2 regions of the Streptomyces shinuiensis genome follow, and region 1 is predicted to be linked to the other one. Evidence: riboswitches for the same ligand, from Rfam matches in the RefSeq annotation. Region 1 holds a riboswitch; the other holds the start of a gene.
The links. A riboswitch is a leader RNA that binds a small molecule or an ion and turns the genes downstream of it on or off. The one in region 1 is predicted to bind cyclic di-AMP.
Positions count from the first base shown of each region.

Region 2: linked by a shared signal. The riboswitch ahead of ACGRHY_RS30240 (transglycosylase family protein) and the one ahead of ACGRHY_RS16985 (transglycosylase family protein) in region 1 are both predicted to bind cyclic di-AMP.

Region 1 covers NZ_JBIHML010000001.1:3,714,712-3,717,908, reverse strand. The annotation lists gene ACGRHY_RS16985 (transglycosylase family protein) at 281-1,600, opposite strand; cyclic di-AMP (ydaO/yuaA leader) riboswitch at 1,605-1,815, opposite strand; gene ACGRHY_RS16980 (dipeptidase) at 2,100-3,197, opposite strand, start outside.
Region 2 covers NZ_JBIHML010000001.1:570,570-573,766, forward strand. The annotation lists gene ACGRHY_RS02400 (NADP-dependent isocitrate dehydrogenase) at 1-748, opposite strand, end outside; gene ACGRHY_RS02405 (transglycosylase SLT domain-containing protein) at 894-1,643, opposite strand; partial or broken gene ACGRHY_RS30240 (transglycosylase family protein) at 1,647-1,946, opposite strand; cyclic di-AMP (ydaO/yuaA leader) riboswitch at 1,951-2,128, opposite strand; gene ACGRHY_RS02410 (DM13 domain-containing protein) at 2,706-3,197, opposite strand, start outside.

The sequences.
Region 1 (3,197 bases):
TTCGGCTCGGGCGCCCTCGAGGGCCGGACGTTCGCCTTCCGGGAGACGCGCGGGTACGTGCCGCCGCAGTGGCCCAGCGCCGAGCGGTCACAGCGGCTCCACCTCGACTTCTGCGTCCCCGCGGGGAGTTGGACGCGGCCGCCCGCGAGGGCACGAAGAAGAGGCGGGCGGGGCAGAGGTGTTCGCACACCTCTGCCCCGCCCGCCTCATGGCCGGCTCCGGGCCCGGGTCCGGCCCGGAGGCCGGACCCTGGTGACCGGGTCGGTGAGGGTCAGGCCCCTCAGATGCTGACGCCGTTGGCCCGCAGGTAGGCCAGCGGGTTGATGTCCGAGCCGTAGCCGGGGGCGGTACGGATCTCGAAGTGCAGGTGCGGACCGGTGCTGTTGCCGGTGGAACCGACGGCGCCGATCTGCTGGCCGGCGCTGACCGTCTGGCCGGCGCTGACCGACAGCGAGGACAGGTGGCCGTACTGGCTGTACCGGCCGTCCTCGTGGCGGATGACGATCTGGTTGCCGTAGGCCCCGCCCCAGCCGGCGGAGACCACGGTGCCGTTGGTGACGGCCTTCACCGGGGTGCCGGAGGCGGCGGCGAAGTCCTCACCGGTGTGACCGTTGGACCAACGGGCACCCGAGGCCTTGTAGGAGCCGGACGGGGCGGCGTTCACCGGGGCGGCGTAGCCGGTGACCGCGCCGCGGTCGCTGCGGTCGGCGCGCTCGGCCGACTGCTGCACGGCCTCGGCCTTCTCGGCCTTCGGAGCCTGCTTGACCTCGGGCTTGGCCTTGGCCTCGGGCTTGGCCTCGGCCTCGGGCTTGGCCTTGGCCTCGGGCTTGGCCGCGGCCTTCTGCTGGGTGGTGGCGCCACCCAGGGTGAGCTCCTGGCCCGGGAAGATCAGGTTCGGGTTGTCGCCGATGGCCTGGCGGTTGTCCTCGTAGATGCGCTCCCAGCCGCCCTGGACACCCTGGGCGTCGGCGATCTTGAAGAGGGTGTCGCCGCCGACGACCTCGTAGGAGGTGCCCTTGCCCGCGCCGTGGTCGTGGCTGTGGCTGTGGCTGTGGGCGCGCTCACCGCGGTCCGTGCGCTGCGGCGCGGCCTCGGGCTCGCTCTTCTGCTGCTTCGACTCGGCCTCGGGCTCGGCCTCGGCCTTCGGAGCGGCCGCCGGAGCCTGCTCCTTCTGCTCGGTCGGGTTGCTCTGGCCGCCGGGGGAGACGGCCGGGGCGGGACCGCCCTTGGTCAGACCGGCCTTGACCGAGCACACGGGCCAGGCGCCCGGGCCCTGTCCCGCCAGCACCTTCTCGGCGACGGCGATCTGCTGGTCCTTGGTGGCGAGGTCGGCACGCGGCGCGTACTGGGTGCCGCCGAAGGCAGCCCAGGTGCTCTGCGTGAACTGCAGGCCGCCGTAGAAGCCGTTGCCGGTGTTGATGGACCAGTTGCCCGTGCTCTCGCACTGGGCGACCTTGTCCCAGGTCTCGACGGAGGCGGCGTTGGCCCCGCCGGCGGTCACCAGGGGAAGGGCCATGCCGGCGCCGCCCACGGAGATGGCCAGCGACAGGCGGGTGAGACGGCTGTTGCGCATACGACGGTGACGTCCGCGTGCGGACATAGATGTGCTCCTTCTCCTACGCCTGCGAGGTGAGCTGTCGGGTTCGGGCTGGAGTTGCCCGGCCATGTGCGCCGCGGCGTGTGCCGCGGCATGGCTTCACCCCAAGCCGTCCCGTATGAACCCGGGACGGCGACTTACCTTGGGTCCCCCGCTCCTGCCATCGGGTGGTGTGGATGGTCCAGCCCGCCGCCGTTGACAGGATTCGGCGTTCGACAGCGGGCCGCCGCACATTCGTACGGCACGGCCAGAACGGTAGACACATCGTTTCCGCCGATACAAGCCGATGGGTCACAGGACGCCCGTTTCGAAGGCTTTGATGATCGTCCGATCGTCACCGTCCGCTGCGTTCACCTCTCGAAGAGTGGCGGAGTCCGACTCTGACGCTGCGTCACTCTCCTCCCCTGCCAGGGCCGATGACACAGAAGGCCCTCCTCCGGCACGCAGAGCGACGCGCCGGGGAGGGCCGGCTCGTGAGTTGAATCACGAGGAGGTCAAGGAGCTACCCGTCGAGCTGTCCGATGGTGGCGATGGACGGACCGCGCCCGGTCCGCTCGTGGCGGGCGACCGCCTCCGCGTCACGCAGCACGCGCACCGCGTTCCCCCAGGTGAGCTTGGCGAGGTCGGCCTCGGACCAGCGGCGGTCCAGCAACTCGGCCACCAGATGCGGGTATCCGGACACATCACTCAGATCGGACGGGGTGAAGGCCGTGCCGTCGAAGTCGCCGCCGATGCCGATGTGGTCGATGCCCGCGACCTCGCGCATGTGGTCCAGATGGTCGGCGACCGTCGCCGCCGTGGCGACCGGACGCGGGTTGGCCTCCTCGTAGGCGCGCTGGACCGCCAGGCCCCTCTCGGTGCCGTCCAGGGGGTGAAGGCCGTGGGCGCGCATGTTCTCGTCGGCGGCCTCGGTCCAGGCGACGGCGGCGGGCAGCACGAACTTCGGCACGAATGTGGCCATCGCCACACCGCCGTTGACCGGAAGCCGCTCCAGCACGTCGTCGGGGACGTTGCGCGGGTGGTCGCACACCGCGCGGGCCGAGGAGTGCGAGAAGACCACCGGCGCCGTCGTCACGCGCAGGGCGTCGCGCATGGTGGCGGGCGCCACATGGGAGAGGTCCACCAGCATCCCCAGCCGGTTCATCTCCCGCACGACCTCCTCGCCGAAGCGGGTCAGGCCGTCGTGGCGCGGGGCGTCGGTGGCCGAGTCCGCCCAGTCGATGGTGTCGTTGTGGGTGAGCGTCATGTAGCGCACGCCCAGCCGGTACAGGGCGCGCAGCGTGGCCAGGGAGTTGTTGATGGAGTGGCCGCCCTCGGCGCCCATCAGGGAGGCGATGCGGCCCTCGGCGCGGGCCGCCTCCATGTCGTCGGCGGTGAGGGCGGGCCTGAGGTCGGCCGGATGGCGGTCGGCCAGCCGCCGCACCACGTCGATCTGCTCCAGGCAGGCGCTGACGGCGGTGTCGCCGGTCAGGTCGGTGCGCACGTAGACCGACCAGAACTGCGCGCCCACCCCGCCCGCGCGCAGCCGCGGGATGTCGGTGTGCAGATGGGCCGACTGGTCGCCGGCGATGTCGCGCCGGTCGAGGTCGTACGCCACCTG
Region 2 (3,197 bases), 3.1 Mb from region 1:
ACAGCACGCCCTCGGCCTTGGCGCGGGTGATCTGGTTCCCCAGGAACTCGCGCAGTGCGGCCACCCGCATGACGGCCGCGTCCACGACCTCGTCGGCGAGCACGGGCACGGACTCGCGCAGCACGGTGGTGGAGCCGTCGTCGCCCACCAGCTCGATGCGGAGCGCGTCGTCCTTGGCGAGGACCGCGGACTTCTCGGTGGAGCGGAAGTCGTCCACGCCCATGGTCGCCACGTTCGTCCTGGACTCGGGGGTCCAGGCCCCCATGCGGTGCGGGTGGGTCTTGGCGTAGTTCTTCACCGAGGCGGGGGCGCGGCGGTCGGAGTTGCCCTCGCGCAGCACCGGGTTGACGGCGCTGCCCTTGACCTTGTCGTAGCGGGCGCGGATCTCCCGCTCCTCGTCGGTCCTGGGGGCGTCGGGGTAGTCCGGGAGCGCGTAGCCCTTCTCCTGGAGCTCGGCGATGACGGCCTTGAGCTGCGGGATGGAGGCCGAGATGTTCGGCAGCTTGATGATGTTGGCCTGGGGGGTCTTGGCCAGCTCGCCGAGCTCGGCGAGCGCGTCACCGATGCGCTGGTCCTCCTTGAGGTACTCGGGGAAGACCGCGATGATCCGCCCCGCCAGGGAGATGTCACGGCTCTCCACGGCGACGCCCGCCTTGGCTGCGTAGGCCCTGACCACCGGCAGGAAAGAGTACGTCGCCAGGGCCGGGGCCTCGTCGGTCTGTGTGTAGATGATGGTCGAGTCAGTCACCGGGTGCTCCGCTCCACGTCTGCAACATTGCTCGACATCAAGATATCCCGTGGAGGGCCTTCCCCCGAAAGTGCCCCGCCCCCGGCGGCGGCGCGTTCGCGCCGCCGCCGGGGGCGGGGTTGCGGGGGCCGCGGGCCCGGCCGTCTCAGTAGGGCCCGTTGACGTTGTCGATCGAGCCGTAGCGGTCGGCCGCGTAGTTGCAGGCGGCGACGATGTTGGCGACCGGGTCGTACTGGCTGTTCGCCGTGCCCGGGACGTGGTAGGCGTCGAAGGTCGGCTTGATCACCTGGAGCAGGCCGATCGAGGGGGTGCCGCGCTGGGCGTTGATGTCCCAGTTGTTGATCGCGTTCGGGTTGCCACTGGACTCACGCATGATGTTGCGGTGGATGCCCTCGTAGGTGCCGGGGATGCCGTTGGCCCGCATGATGTCCAGGGCCTCGCGGATCCAGCCGTCCAGGTTGTCCGCGTAGGCCTTCGGTGAGGCCTGGGGCGCGGTCTTCTCTGCGGCCGGGCGGGCCTCTGTCCGGCTCGCGCGCTCCGGAGCGCGCTTCGGTCCTCCGCCGGAGGACCGGGCGGCCAGGGTCAGCTCCTGGCCGGGGAAGATCAGGTGCGGATCGTCGCCGACGGTCTCGCGGTTGGCTTCGTAGACCGCCTGCCAGCCGCCCTCGACACCGTGGGCGGTGGCGATCCGGTGGAGGGTGTCGCCGGAGGTGACGGTGTGGGAGTCGGCCGCGGGCTTGCGCTCGGCCCCGGTCCTCACCTCGGACTCGCCGCCCGTCTGAGTGACGGGGACTCTGTCGGGGGTGCCGGAGCCCCGGGAGAGGCCGGCCGTCGGCCCGCAGGTGGGCCAGGCTCCCGGCCCCTGGAGTTCGAGCAGCTTCTCACCGGCGGCGATCTGCTCCTGCTTGGTGGCCAGATCGGCGCGCGGCGCGTACTCGGTGCCGTCGGCCGCCTCCCAGCTGGACTGCGAGAACTGCAGTCCGCCGTAGTAGCCGTTGCCGGTGTTGATGGACCAGTTGCCGCTGCTCTCGCATTCGGCGACCTTCTCCCACACCGCGGTGGAAGCCGCGCTCGCGCTGCCTGCGGCGACCATGGGTGCGGCGATTCCCGCACCACCGGCGGTGAGGGCGAGGGAGACACGCGAGAACTGACGGGATATCAAAGGTGTGCGGGGGCGGCGGTGACGACCACGGGACATGGGTGTGCTTCCTCTCCCACGCCTGCGAGGTTAGCTGTCGGATTCGGGCCGGAGTTGCCCGGCCCATTCCCTTCGCGTCAGGGGACGTCGGGAATGGGCTTCACCCCAAGCCGGGCCGCCGAAGGCGCGGCACGGCGCGTATGTGGTTTCCCCGCTCCTGCCATGGTCAGCTGTTGCCTCTCCCCGGCCGGGCGGCAGGACTCGGCGTCCCGGCGGTGGAGCCCCCACCAAGGACGGTGAAGGCCAGGACACATAAACACAGGCAATTCACGGAAGACAAGACGTCGGAAATCCGACGGCCTATCACTTTGTCACCGAGCCGACAAACACGGCCGCCATGCGTGTCCGGCCACCGGCCGGTCACGGGAGCCCGCGGGGCGGCACACACCTCAAAACGCCTCCGGGCCAGGAATTTCAGCCGCCGGCGTCCAAGGAACCCGGCGGCGGGCACACGAAGGGCGCGGCAGTGTGATTCCCGGCACACCATTCGAACGGCCGGGCCATTATGGGGCGTTGCTCACGACAGGAGCCTTTGAGGAACATAGGGGCCGTAAGGTCACGACTGATCCCTTCCTTCCCAATGACCCACTGTTCACCGCATAGGCGTTTTGCCGGTTTTCCGGTGCAGTCGCGGAGGCGAACGGCGGAAGCGGCCCCTCGCGCACGTTCACGCGAGGGGCCGCACCGCGCGGCCCGGACTCCGGCCGCCTCAGGACCTGCCGCCCGGTTCGTTGCGCCGGGCCCGGACCCGGCCCCGGTTCAGACGCGCTTCAGCTCCGCCGCTCCGAACGAGACGTCGAAGCGGTCGCACCAGATGCTCACACTGGTGAAAGCGTCCGGGTCGACATCGGCGGGCAGCGCGTAGTTCTGGTCCCCCTTGTTGCCCTTCAGCTTGCCGAGGCTGACGTACTCCCCGTCGTCGAAGACGCCCCAGCCGGCCCGGCCCTCCTTGACCGGCGCGTCGGTCAGCCAGACGTACAGGTCGGGCCCGTTGCTGGTGTCGAGGTCCTCCAGGCGCACGACGTGGGAGCCGTCGGCCAGCCGGACCAGCCGCACCGTTCCCGATGTGGCGTGCTCATGGGAGATCAGGTCGCCGCCGGCCAGCGTCCGCGGTCCGGCCTGCGCGGTCGGCGTCGCGGAGGCGGTCTCCCGGTCGGCCGCCGACGGGGCGGGCGCGCTCGGGGCCGCGGGCAGCGACTCCCGCACGGTCTCGTCCTGCCACAGCTTCCACGGCTGGAACCAGTACAGCCC